DNA from 3 places in the Granulosicoccus sp. 3-233 genome. Region 1 is predicted to be linked to each of the others. Evidence: riboswitches for the same ligand, from Rfam matches in the RefSeq annotation. Region 1 holds a riboswitch; each other region holds the start of a gene.

Region 1 (4,185 bases):
CTGGCGCATGTCTCATCAGGTCACCCCAGTCACCGGTGGCTGTACTGCCCCCCAGAGCAGCCGCGCAGGATTGATCGATCCAGGTGCTGCCCATCTCGCCATTGGCATTGCGCGCGATCCAGCGATACTCGGTCTTGTCACTGCGAGAGAAAACATAACCATCGCTGTTGCCTGACGGGATTTCACTGATTGTGGGTGGTGGTGCAGATACGGGTTCTGTCTGTGCATCCTGAGAGGCGCTGCCGCTGCGGGTCAGTGAAAACTGATCCGGAACGGCACCGTTGATGGCCTTGAAGTAGCAATCGGCTGTCTTGTCTTCGAAGTCGCAGAACAGGGCGCCTGCCTTCGCGCCCTGATCCGCGGTGTAGATGGAGGCGAAATAGTCACCGCCTCGTGCTTGCGAACGCACTTCCCGGCCACCCAGGCCCGAGACGAATGCGAAGGACTGGCCGGGTTGCAGGGCCATTTCACTGCCGGTATGTACCACCGTCTGCTGGCTGAAATCGCTGAGCAGATAGGTACGGGAATAGGCGTGTTCATGGGCCAGCGCTATCATGGCACCGGCATCCAGACAGGCATCATAGGTATCCCACTGACTGGGGCCGTTCTTGCTGCCGGTCTGCATCATGCGGTGTGGCTTGTGCCAACTGCAGATGCGCCAGCGATCGCTGCTGCCGGCAAAGGAGGATCTGATGAAGTCCGCGTAGCCGTCGTCGGCGGAGATACCCGATACCTCGGAGATTCCCGGCGCTACCTGAACCACTTCGACGTTGCCGTACTGGCATTTTGCCTTGACGCCGGTATTGCCCGAGCAGGAAAGTCCGGAAATGCGATCGATCCGCCTCTGTATCAGACGCTGGTAGAGCGGCCACTCGAAGTTTTCATGATTACCCACCAGCGTGAGTACCGGAAAGTCGGATCCCAGATGATTGTTCAGGTGGGCTTCCCAGGTGTTGGCGGTGTTTTCCTTGTAACCCAGATCTCCCTGGATCAGCAGCAGATCAGTGCCTTCACTGGCGATCAGTGACAGCACTGACTCTGCATGTTCGCCAACTCCCTGATCGCCGATGAAGGCCACTTTCAGAGAGGCAGAATGAGCGACGGAGGCAAACAGCAGGGAGGCGGTCAGGGTCATCTGCACGACCGGCGCCAGGATGCGTGATAATGAACTTTTCGAATGTCTCAAGGCGTAGTCCCTGGTTTTTCGCGTAAATCGGCCCGCAAGCTATCAGTCAATTCAAGCGGTTTCAGTTACAGGCTGGTATTGATCGGTTGCAATACGCATACCGGAGGCCGTCGTGGCGCCGTTCGTCCGGAGTGTTACGTGAACCCCTTTGCAACTTTCCCGACTGTTGGCCGGCGGGGCGACAAATAACCTCCTGAAACCTCCAGGGGGATGGATATGACAGTCGGGAAGTGTTTGTCACAACATCTCCGAAAGTGCAGCTTCATTCTGGTCGTCGGTCAGCGAACCGAGGGAAGGGTAACCGGGTAATGTCGCTGTTACCGGAAAACGACATGTTGACATCGGCATGCCTGTTACCCCAACATAGAGTGGTTCTGGTTCCTGCGGCACGCGCCGCAGGCTAAGAGGGAAACCGGTGAAATTCCGGCACTGCCCCCGCAACTGTAAGTGACAAGCCGCAGCCCATGATCCACTGATGTTCGCATCGGGAAGGGGGGCCCAGGCGTTGGAGTCACGAGTCAGGAGACCTGCCAGGCATCGATGAAACCAAGGGCGGAGGGTCCTGGAGTTGCTTGCGCTGCGTACTGCAGCGAAGTTGCGCCATGCCTTCCTTCCGTAACACTTCGGGGACGAAGAGACATGAGCATCACCGTATATTCCAAGCCGGCCTGCGTACAGTGCACGGCAACCACACGCGCTCTGTCGGCCAAGGGGCTGACGTTCACGATTGTCGATCTGACTCAGGATGAAGCCGCGTTCGAACTGGTACAGACGCTTGGCTACCGGCAGGCGCCGGTGGTCGTCGCGGGCGAAAGTCACTGGGGCGGGTTCCGACCGGACATGATCAATACTCTGGCATGACCCCTTGAGCGCGCTGCTCTATTACTCCAGCGCATCAGGCAATACGGAACGCTTCATCGGCAAGTTGAACCTGCTGGCAACTCGATTGCCGCAGGCCCTTGACGCGCCCGTGCCAATCATGGAATCACCGTTCGTGCTCATCTGCCCGACCTTTGCCGATGGCAAGGGCCGCGGAGCGGTACCCGGGCCAGTGATCCGTGCGCTGAACGACAAACGAATCCGTCATCAACTGCGTGGCGTCATCGCATCCGGCAACCGAAGTTTCGGGGCCACTTTCGCGCTGGCCGGTGATGTCATCGCTCGCAAGTGTCAGGTGCCAGTGTTGTATCGATTCGAATTGGCGGGCACATCCACAGATATTCAACTGGTCAGACAGGGACTGAAACGCTTTTGGACACAGCAATACTCGAACGAACGCTGAAGAGTGAGGTACCGCCGCTCGACTACCATGCATTGAATGCGATGCTGAACCTCTATGATGAGGATGGGCGCATTCAGTTCGATGCCGATCGTCAGGCGGCGAGACAATATTTTCTGCAGCACGTCAATCAGAACACCGTGTTCTTCCACTCGTTGAAGGAAAAGCTGGATTATCTGGTGGAGGAAGGCTATTACGAGGCGCAGGTGCTGGCATCCTATTCTCACGATTTTCTGGAGGATATCTGGCAGGCCGCTTTTGCGTTCAGATTCCGCTTTCCGACCTTTCTGGGAGCGTTCAAGTACTACACCTCCTACACCCTGACCACGCGTGACGGCGCTCGCTATCTGGAACGCTATGAAGATCGGGTGGTCATGGTGGCGCTTTCCCTGGCTCGCGGCGATGAGGACTTCGCGCGGCGTCTGCTGGAGGAAATTCTCAGTGGTCGTTTTCAACCGGCAACGCCAACCTTCCTGAACGCCGGCAAGGCGCAGCGAGGGGAGTTGATTTCCTGCTTTCTGCTGCGTCTGGAAGACAATATGGAAAGCATCGGGCGCGGCATCAACTCGGCCCTGCAGCTGTCCAAACGCGGCGGTGGTGTGGCCTTGTTGTTGACCAATATCCGCGAGCAGGGAGCGCCGATCAAGGGCATCGAAAACCAGTCATCCGGGGTCATACCCGTCATGAAGCTGCTGGAAGACAGTTTCTCCTATGCCAATCAACTGGGTGCGAGACAGGGGGCCGGTGCCGTCTATCTGCATGCCCATCACCCGGACATTCTGCGATTTCTGGATACCAAGCGAGAGAACGCCGATGAGAAGATCCGCATCAAGACCCTGTCTCTCGGCGTGGTCATCCCGGACATCACCTTCGAGCTGGCCCGCAAGAACGAGGACATGTATCTGTTCTCGCCACATGATGTGCAGATAGTCCACGGCAAGCCACTGGCCGATATTGCCGTGTCCGAGCATTATCACGACATGGTGAATGACTCGCGGATTCGCAAATCGAAGATCAATGCGCGTCTGCTCTTTCAGACCATTGCCGAGATCCAGTTCGAAAGCGGCTATCCGTACATCCTGTTCGAGGACACGGCCAATCGGGCGAACCCCGTGCAAGGGCGTATCTCCATGTCCAATCTGTGTTCGGAGATTCTGCAGGTGAATGAAGCCTCGACATTCAATGATGACCTGAGTTACCAGCATACCGGCACTGACATCTCCTGCAACCTGGGTAGTCTGAATATCGCAAAGGTCATGGATGGTGGCGAACTGGGACGCAGTGTGGCCACCGCAATACGAGCGCTGAGCGCCGTGTCCGAGATGAGTGCCATCGACAGCGTGCCCTCGGTGCGTCGTGGCAATGATGAGAGTCATGCCATCGGTCTGGGTCAGATGAATCTGCATGGCTATCTGGCTCGAGAACGCATTCACTATGGCAGCGAGGAGGGGCTCGATTTCACCAATATCTATTTCTGCACGGTGTTGTATCACTGCCTTCAGGCATCCCATGCACTGGCTCTGGAGAAGGGGCAGAGTTTTGCCGGGTTCGAGCAGTCCCGCTATGCGGATGGCTCGTTCTTCGATGAATACATCACAGGGAAGTTCGTTCCGGCAACGATGCGTGTGCAGGAACTGTTCGAGCAAGCCGGTATCGCTATACCCGACGCCGAACAATGGCAGTTGTTGAAGACAGCCATCATGCGCGGTGGTCTCTACAA
Region 2 (4,185 bases), on a different contig from region 1:
CAGATTGTCCGTTTCGCCCTCGCGCACCATGTGGCGCATGAGCTCCAGGGTTTCATCGGCAATGGTGAATCCCAGATGACTGAAGCGCGCCATGAAGCGAGCTACCCGCAGAATGCGAACAGGGTCTTCGACAAAGGCTTGCGAGACGTGTCTCAGCACCCGGTTCTCGATGTCCTGTCTGCCATTGTACGGATCCACCAGCTCGCCGTCATCGCGTTGCGCTATCGCGTTGATGGTGAGGTCGCGACGGCTCAGGTCCTCCTCGAGCGTCACGCTCGAATCTGTCGAGAACTCGAAGCCGTGGTAGCCGGGTCCGGTCTTGCGTTCCAGGCGAGCCAGCGCATATTCCTCGTGACTCTCCGGGTGCAGGAAGACCGGGAAGTCCTTGCCGACGGACCTGAAGCCGGCCTGCAGCATTTCGGCAGGCGTGCTGCCCACGACCACCCAGTCGCGATCGATGACTGGAAGTCCAAGCAGGTGATCGCGCACCGCACCTCCAACCAGGTAGTGTTTCATGACGTCGTGTTGCGAATTGCGGGCATGTACTGAATGTTACACTGCCGCCCATCCCCGGAAGCTGCTCGACTTCTCGTAGATGCGAATCAATCGTCTGGTCCCCGCCTGTCTGTTGGCAGCCACTGTTGCCGTACTGGGTGGCTGTAGCAATGTGGGCTACTACTCACAGGCCGTCGGCGGTCATGTCAGATTGATGCTGGCCAGGGAGCCCATCGACAAGCTGCTGGCTGACGCCACCACCTCGGAAGAGCTGCGCGGCAAGCTGCGCACGCTGGTCGATGCACGCCAGTTTGCCGTCGAGCGTCTGCAACTGCCGGACAACGACAGCTATGACAGCTATGTGGAAACCGGGCGTGATGCGGTTACCTGGAACGTGGTGGCAGCCGGGGAGTTTTCCCTGCAGGCCAGAACCTGGTGCTTCCCGGTCGCCGGTTGCGTCAGTTATCGGGGTTATTTCGACAAGGCGGATGCCGAAGCGTACGCCGCGCAATTGGCGGCAGAAGACTACGATGTCTCGGTGGGTGGGGCATCGGCCTATTCGACACTGGGCTGGTTCGATGACCCGGTTCTGGACACCATGCTGCGGGGCACGGATGTACGCTTTGTGGGCACTCTGTTCCATGAGCTGGCGCATCAGGTGCTCTACGTCAAGGACGACAGCAATTTCAATGAGGCCTTTGCCACCTTCGTGGAGCAGCAGGGTGTGCGGCAGTGGCTGGCCGAACGAGGCGAAAGCGAGCGTATCGAGGCCTACAATGCGTCACAGCAGCGTGTGGTCGACTTTCTGGGCTTGCTCAGACAGACCCGGGACGAGTTGCAGGCGCTGTACGCGCAGGACTTGCCGGATGCGGCGATGCGCACGGCCAAACAGGCTACGTTCGACAACATGCGCGATGCCTATGACTTGCTCAAACAGCAATGGGGGGGCTATGCCGGTTACGACAACTGGTTCCGGCGTGAACTGAACAACGCTCGCCTGGTGGCCGTATCCACCTATCGGCGTGACGTGCCTGCCTTTCAGGCCATGTACGAGGAAGCGGGGCAGGACATGTCTGCCTTCTACGAACTGGCACGGCGGGTTGGCAAGCTGCCGTACAAGGAACGGCGCAGCCGCATTGCGGAATATGATGCCAAGGCGGCCGGCAAGCTTGACAGCCCGTGATGCACTTCCAATAATGGTACAGCGGATGCACCCTGGTGGTGTGTCTGCACGATGTGATGGTTCCCGTCGTCGGCATGACTCGGGATGAAAAGGGAACACGGTGAGGCCTCTTAGCTGTTGGCCAATTCCATGACTGCCCCCGCAACTGTAAGTGGTGAGTTGATCCGAACAATCCCACTGGGTACGGCACCCGGGAAGGGTCGGTAAACGTTGAACCACAAGTCAGGAGACCTGCCATTGCTTGTCAACTCAACCCGGGCGGGGTGCCTCGGTCAGGAGATTTGCGATGCCTGTCAGTTTCTTGCCGACACATCCTGAAATTACCTGTCCGGCCATCCGCCCACGAGCGCGGAGGGCGCCATGCAGGTAATGGATCGGATCATTCTCAGACTTATCGAACCGCAGAAAAACCGCGAGGATGCCGTGCTTCTGGGGCGCCTGGGCTTTCTGGAATGGCTGGTGTCGATTCCCGATGACTGCGATTTCGATGAAGAGCTTCGACTCGCCCATGAGCGCGCCGAACCTCTGAAACTGTCCATGCCGGCAGTGGGTGTTCTGTGCGAGCTGCTGAGCGAGGCTGGAAAACTGGCGGAATCGCCGACTCCGGCCTCGACCTCACTGGTCAGACGCAAGGGGGCTCGTCGTCGACGCTCGCTGCACTAGTCTCGGAAAACCGGATCTCGGGGCGCCTCGTGCTCAGCGACGGGCCGCAGCACGGTTCTGCTGCAATCGACCTGCCCAGTCCCGCTTGCCCAGATAACGGGGTACCACGGCATCCAGTGATGTCGGCTGGCGGGCGCAGTCACTGTCACAGACACTCGGCGTCTGCAGGCTGAGGTAATTGTCTCGGCTGAAGGGTTTGCCGGGAACGAACTCCATGATGCGAGCCTGCAACCTGGCAGCCCAGTCCGGCAGGCCGATGATGGTGCGCGACAGTCCGGCAGTGTCCGCCGTGTATTGCACCAGTTCCCGCAGCGTGTAGTCCTGCGGACCACACAGTTGAATGGTGCTGCCGGCAGCCTGAGGGTCGTCGATGGCGGCAATCATGACATCGCAGACATCGCCGATGAACACGGGGGCCATTCTGGCATCCGGAACCGCCAGAGGAAAAACCGGAAGAGCGCGCAGCAAGCCGGCGAAGCGGTTGAAGAATGCATCGTGCTCGCCGAAGATGATGGACGGCTGAAAGATGGTCCATGTCGTATTGCCTGTGTGGGCGCGTACCCGCTGCTCTGCCTCGCCCTTGGTTCTCAGGTATTCGCTGGAGCCCTTGTCCGCATCGGCGTTCAGAGCGCTCATGTGCAGATAGTGCCTGACCTCGCCGGCTGCACAGGCATTCAATACCTTGCCGGTCAGCTCTGAATGTGCGCTTGAGAAGCTGCCCCTGGACTGACTGCCGCCCTCGTTGAGGATGCCGATCAGATTGATCACGGTGTCCGAACCTGCCAGTGCTGCCGTCAGCGCTTCTGCATCGTGCACATCCACTTCCTGTGCATGAACATTGGACATGGTTCGCAATGTGCGAACCCGCTGCGCCCGTCGGGTGAGAACAACGACTTCATCAAATTTCGTGGCCAGGCGATAGGTCAGCTGAGAGCCGACAAAACCTGATCCGCCCAACAAGGTAACGCGGCGACTGGACATGGGTACTGGATGCTCCGAATGGAAGAACGGGTCGATACGGTGTACGGCAGGTGGATGCCGAGCTGCAGGACGAGCCTCAAGACAGTGCAATGGCATGAGGACCTTTGCACCGTCCTGCGTCTGGTCGACCTGCCAGTGTGTCTGCAATATTCACGGCACTCGGCATGCCTGACAGCCTATTTTGCCTCAAACGAGGCTCAGGCGCAGGGTCGATACTGTCTGTCCTGCTGAGTCTGGAGCTGCGAATCCGCGACAGACCGGGCAGGTGGGCACTGGCACAGGACGCACGATACCGGTCCGACCCCTTGCTTTCGGCTAGATTCCAGACAGGACGGCCACCACGAACCTGAAGGTCACCATCAGCAGAAACAGGCCGAACAGTCTCGACAGCTGCGTCCGTGATCTGGCATGCGCCGCCTGCACGCCATGGCGGGTCATTGTCAGGGCGGCGGGCAATGTGATGAACAGAGCCAGCAGTGACACGTAACCCAGTGCATCCGGCGGCAGGCCGGGTTTGTGCCAACCGACGATGATGTAACCCAGGGTACCGGGAATGGCGATCAGGAGACCCAGGCCGGCAGATGTCGATACTGCTTCATGGATCGGGCGTCCGTGCAGGGTCAGCATCATGGTTGACAGAGCGCCTCCGCCGATCCCCATCAGGGCCGACAGCAAACCGATGAAGGCGCCATACAGAGACAGCAGGCCGCGTCCCGGCAGAGTGTCCGCAATCTGCCAGCCCGCGCCGCCGAGCAGCATGCGCAGCGCCAGAACGCCGGCGACCAGCATGAAGACCGTCTGGAAAACGCGAGCATCAGCCACACTGGCGATGGCGGTTCCAGCGATGACGCCTGAGAGCACCG
Region 3 (4,185 bases), on a different contig from region 1:
AGAGGGTGCCTGTGAGATTCTGATTGTCATTCGATTTTTTCCTTGTGAAGTCAGGGTGTGGGCGATGTCAGGGTGCGAGTCAGGGTCAATGACCAGGTGCGCCCGGGTTTGGGAAATCCATTGAAATCCTCGATGTTGTCATCACCGAGGTTGTGTATGCCAAGGGTGGCCTGCCATTGCGTATTCGTCCAGTCGATGCCGATCGAATGCAGTTCGCTATCGGCAGCGGGCAGAATGTTGGCCTGATCGTAGAAGCGTTTGCGCAGTACGTCCAGTTCGTACCAGAAGCTGAACTGCGAGGGCTGGTATTGCAGTTTTCCGGACCAGGCGAACTGAGCTTCGCCTGGCAGAAAGCGGTCATGGAATCCGGCCGCCGGGTCGCGGTTGCGCGCAGACTGCCAGGTGAGATTGCTGCTCAGATCCAGTTGCGGGGTAATGGCCAGATCCATTGCCAGTTCGAGGCCGATGACTCGCGCGGCTCCGGCATTGACCGGACCGCCAATGCCTCGGGAATTGTAGGTGGTGACAATGAGTTCATCCCGGTCGCTCCCGAATACGGTGGCGCTGAGTGCCGAGCGTTGACTGCGAAAGTGCAGTCCGACATCGACATTGAAGCCCTCTTCGGGTTGCAGATCGGGATTGCCGTTTACCAGTCCGCTGGATCCGAACAGTTCTCCAAAGGACGGTTCCCGGTAGTAGCTGCCGGCATTGGCAGTCAGTGAGACCTGCCCCGGCGGGCGGTAGGCCAGACCGATCTGCAGGCTCGTATCCGATGAGCGGCGACGGGAAGGCAGGTCTGCGGATGATTCGGGGCTCTTTCCGCGTAGCTCGTCCTGTTGCCAGCGGATGGCGGGGGTGAGGGACCAGGTCTCACTGTCATCGAACCAGACATAGTGAATGGAGGCCTGTGTGCGGTCTCGGTCGACATCGAAGGCCGCTGTGTCATCCCTGGCGTCGCTCGAGGCAAAACGTTCACGGCGAACATCCAGCGACAGGCCGAGGGAACCGCTGTCGGCCAGATATTCCCAGTAGGTCTTGGCGCCCAGTGTGTCCGAATCGTTTTCTGCGTCCTGCGCGCCCAGTCCGACCTGGCTGAGCAGGTCTCGATAGTGCGATGAGCTGTCATGCCAGTACAGATCGTGGCGACTGTTCCACTGACCCAGACCGTCGAGAACCTGTGACAACTGCAACTGTGTACCTCGGGTATCGTAACTGGCCACATTGTCGGGGTTGTTGCGAAATTCGGGTACGCCAAGATCGCGTGCCGACAACTGCAGAGTCAGGTCGGTACGGCTATCCCGGTTCTGCCGGTAGCCGGTGCGCAGCAAGGCTGTCGTGCGGCGGGCATCGGCATTGTGACGCTTTTCGCGGCGGTCATCATTCGGGTTCAACGGCGTTCCGTTGTCGCTGAGGAAGCCGAAGTCATTGTCACTCTGCCGATGGCTGATGGCGGCCACCATGTCCCATGCACCTCGAACGGTCTGGTGCGACAGCTGCAGCTCCCGACTGCCCAGACTGCCGACACCCAGTCGCACTCGTGTGGTGGGTTCGGCACGGCTCTGCAGTGTGTTGAGATTGACCGCACCGCCGATCGAACCATGACCCAGTTGCAGCGGTGTGCTGCCGCGGTAGATGTCGATGGATTCGAGGTTGAGTACTTCCAGAGTGGAGAGGTCCACTACCGGTGATCCGCCGCTGTTGAGCAGGATGCCATCCAGATAGACATCGGTCTGCGCGCCGGTAGCCGCCCGGATGCTGATGCTGGAAAAGCTGCCGAATCCGCCTGACTGGCGATGTTGCACCCCACTTTCCCGGGCCAGAACACCGGCCAGGGTGTTATTGCTCCGTTGCAGCGTGGCAGCACCGATCCGACTGTGGCTGGCTGTGCTCTCCTCGCTGATCACCTCACCGGTACGGTAGGGCACCTCGGCGATGGCTCGGATGGTGTCCAGTATGGCGTCAGGTGTCGTGCCCGTTGTCGCAGTGGCGTCGACGGAGTGTGTCGAGTCAGACTCGGATGACTGGGCCTGAGCCGCCGAAGCAAGCAAGGTCACACAGGGCAGAGTGCACAGCAGCCAGTAGCGCAGAGGAAAGCCGGGTGAGGCATTCGTCGGTACGTGGCGACTGGCGCCAGGCAGCACGCTTGCCCGATCAGGGCTATCGATTGAAGGCCAGGAACGCAACCCCGCGCTACCTCATGTTGTGGCCGACGGAGCATGTGGTGGCAGAAGAAGAGGGTTGGACAGCCTCTGCTTGCACACGGCCTGCAGCTGTCGCTTCTCATGTTCCACCGGACACCCCGCCAGGCTGGTTGATGACATATCGCCTGGCAGGTCTCCTGGCTGACAACGGCCTGATTCCGGCCAGGCCGGAAGGGCAGGGGTTCACTCCCTTCCCGGATGCGGAAACCATCCAGTGGGCACACAGTGAATGACGTTGCTTACAGTTGCGGGGGCAGCCGAGGTCTTGCACCTCGTTCCCTTTTCATCTTGGTCAGAACCTTGCGATGCGCAAAGCATACACCACTTGGGGGTTATGCAGAGCGTTACAGCCGAGCCTGAGGGCATGTTTCGTGATTGAAACCGGGGTGGCGACCAACGCCTGTCGAAATATCCGATGGTTGATGAACAAGAACAAGCGAGTCCTGGTTACCGGAGCAGACGGGTTCATCGGTTCGCACCTGACCGAGCTGTTGCTGAGCGAAGGCCATGAGGTCAGGGCGCTCGTGCAATATAACTCTCTGGGTTCCTGGGGATGGCTGGATGCAGCCGCGGAATCCGATGCACTGGAAGTTGTCAGTGGTGATGTACGAGATGCCCATTTCTGCCGCGCGCTGACGCAGGGGATCGACGTCATCTATCACCTGGCAGCCCTCATTGCCATACCCTATTCCTATGTCGCGCCGAGCAGTTATCTCGACACCAATGCCAATGGCACGCTCAATCTGTGCCAGGCCGCACTGGACAATCAGGTTGGTCGTTTCATCCATACATCCACCAGCGAGGTGTACGGGACCGCTCGTCATGTGCCGATCGATGAAGCTCATCCGCTGCAGGCACAATCGCCCTACAGCGCATCGAAAATCGCCGCCGACGCCATGGCCATGAGCTATCACTGTGCCTTCGAGCTGCCCTTGAGCATAGCCAGACCCTTCAATACCTATGGGCCGCGGCAGTCCGCTCGCGCCGTCATTCCGGCCATCATCTGCCAGATAGCGGCGGGCAAGCCGGAGATCCAGCTCGGTGATCTGTCACCGACACGAGATTTCAATTACGTCGATGACACTTGCCGCGGGTTTCTGGCCCTGGCGCGTTGTCCGGAGGCCATTGGAGAAGTCGTGAATATCGGCTCGAACACCGAAATCTCCATTGAAGATACCTTGCACCTGATTCGGGAGCTGATGAATAGTGACACCGTGTTCGTGACCGATGAGCAGCGGCTCCGACCTGCCGCCTCGGAAGTGACTCGACTGGTCTGTGACAACTCGAAAATGATCGAAATGACGGGCCATCGACCACAGGTCGATATTCGCGAAGGTCTGCAACGCACCATCGACTGGCTGTGCGAACCACAGAATCTGCAGCGCTATCGTGCAGAACTCTACAATGTCTGACTGTTCAGTCGATTCCCTCCAGGCAGGTTTCGAACAACTGCAGAGATATGACTCCAGCACCTGCGCAGCTTGTCGTCAGCGAACCGGCCGGGCAGATGAGCACTGAGCGCAGAATCTGTGTCATTACCGGTGGGCGCGCGGACTACGGATTACTGCGTGAACTGCTGGACGAATTGCAGATTCTTGATGGCATTGCCTTGCAGCTGCTGGTCACCGGCTCCCATCTGTCACAGGCACATGGTCTGACCATTGACGCCATTCGCACCGATGGTTATCGGGTAGACCGTGTCGTCGACATGCTGCTGGCCTCCGACTCGACCGTGGCCATCAGCAAGTCGATGGGTCTGGGACTGATCGGATTTGCCGATGCGTTGCAGTCGTTGAGCCCGCACATGGTCGTTGTACTGGGGGATCGCTATGAAATCTGGGCGGCGGCCGCGGCTTGCCTGATACAACGCATACCCCTGGCGCATATTCATGGCGGCGAGGTAACCTCGGGAGCATTCGACGAAGCCATCCGCCATTCGATCACGAAGATGGCGCACTATCATTTCACCTCGGCGGAGCGTTAC

Evidence for each region. A riboswitch is a leader RNA that binds a small molecule or an ion and turns the genes downstream of it on or off. The one in region 1 is predicted to bind cobalamin.
Region 2: it holds a riboswitch for cobalamin, as region 1 does, so the genes downstream of both, ACUNV4_RS20400 (hypothetical protein) here and nrdH (glutaredoxin-like protein NrdH) in region 1, are expected to answer to the same signal.
Region 3: it holds a riboswitch for cobalamin, as region 1 does, so the genes downstream of both, ACUNV4_RS10525 (TonB-dependent receptor) here and nrdH (glutaredoxin-like protein NrdH) in region 1, are expected to answer to the same signal.

What each region holds. Positions count from the first base shown of each region.
Region 1 covers NZ_JBQYLE010000007.1:123,785-127,969, reverse strand. The annotation lists gene ACUNV4_RS18510 (metallophosphoesterase) at 1-1,186, opposite strand, end outside; cobalamin riboswitch at 1,545-1,735, shown strand; gene nrdH (glutaredoxin-like protein NrdH) at 1,826-2,047, shown strand; gene nrdI (class Ib ribonucleoside-diphosphate reductase assembly flavoprotein NrdI) at 2,052-2,468, shown strand; gene nrdE (class 1b ribonucleoside-diphosphate reductase subunit alpha) at 2,438-4,185, shown strand, end outside.
Region 2 covers NZ_JBQYLE010000008.1:164,544-168,728, forward strand. The annotation lists gene ACUNV4_RS20390 (multifunctional CCA addition/repair protein) at 1-516, opposite strand, end outside; gene ACUNV4_RS20395 (aminopeptidase) at 596-1,678, shown strand; cobalamin riboswitch at 1,719-1,931, shown strand; gene ACUNV4_RS20400 (hypothetical protein) at 2,039-2,341, shown strand; gene ACUNV4_RS20405 (complex I NDUFA9 subunit family protein) at 2,375-3,322, opposite strand; gene ACUNV4_RS20410 (sulfite exporter TauE/SafE family protein) at 3,638-4,185, opposite strand, start outside.
Region 3 covers NZ_JBQYLE010000003.1:277,766-281,950, reverse strand. The annotation lists gene ACUNV4_RS10530 (hypothetical protein) at 1-30, opposite strand, end outside; gene ACUNV4_RS10525 (TonB-dependent receptor) at 51-2,183, opposite strand; cobalamin riboswitch at 2,312-2,519, opposite strand; gene ACUNV4_RS10520 (NAD-dependent 4,6-dehydratase LegB) at 2,624-3,613, shown strand; gene neuC (UDP-N-acetylglucosamine 2-epimerase) at 3,661-4,185, shown strand, end outside.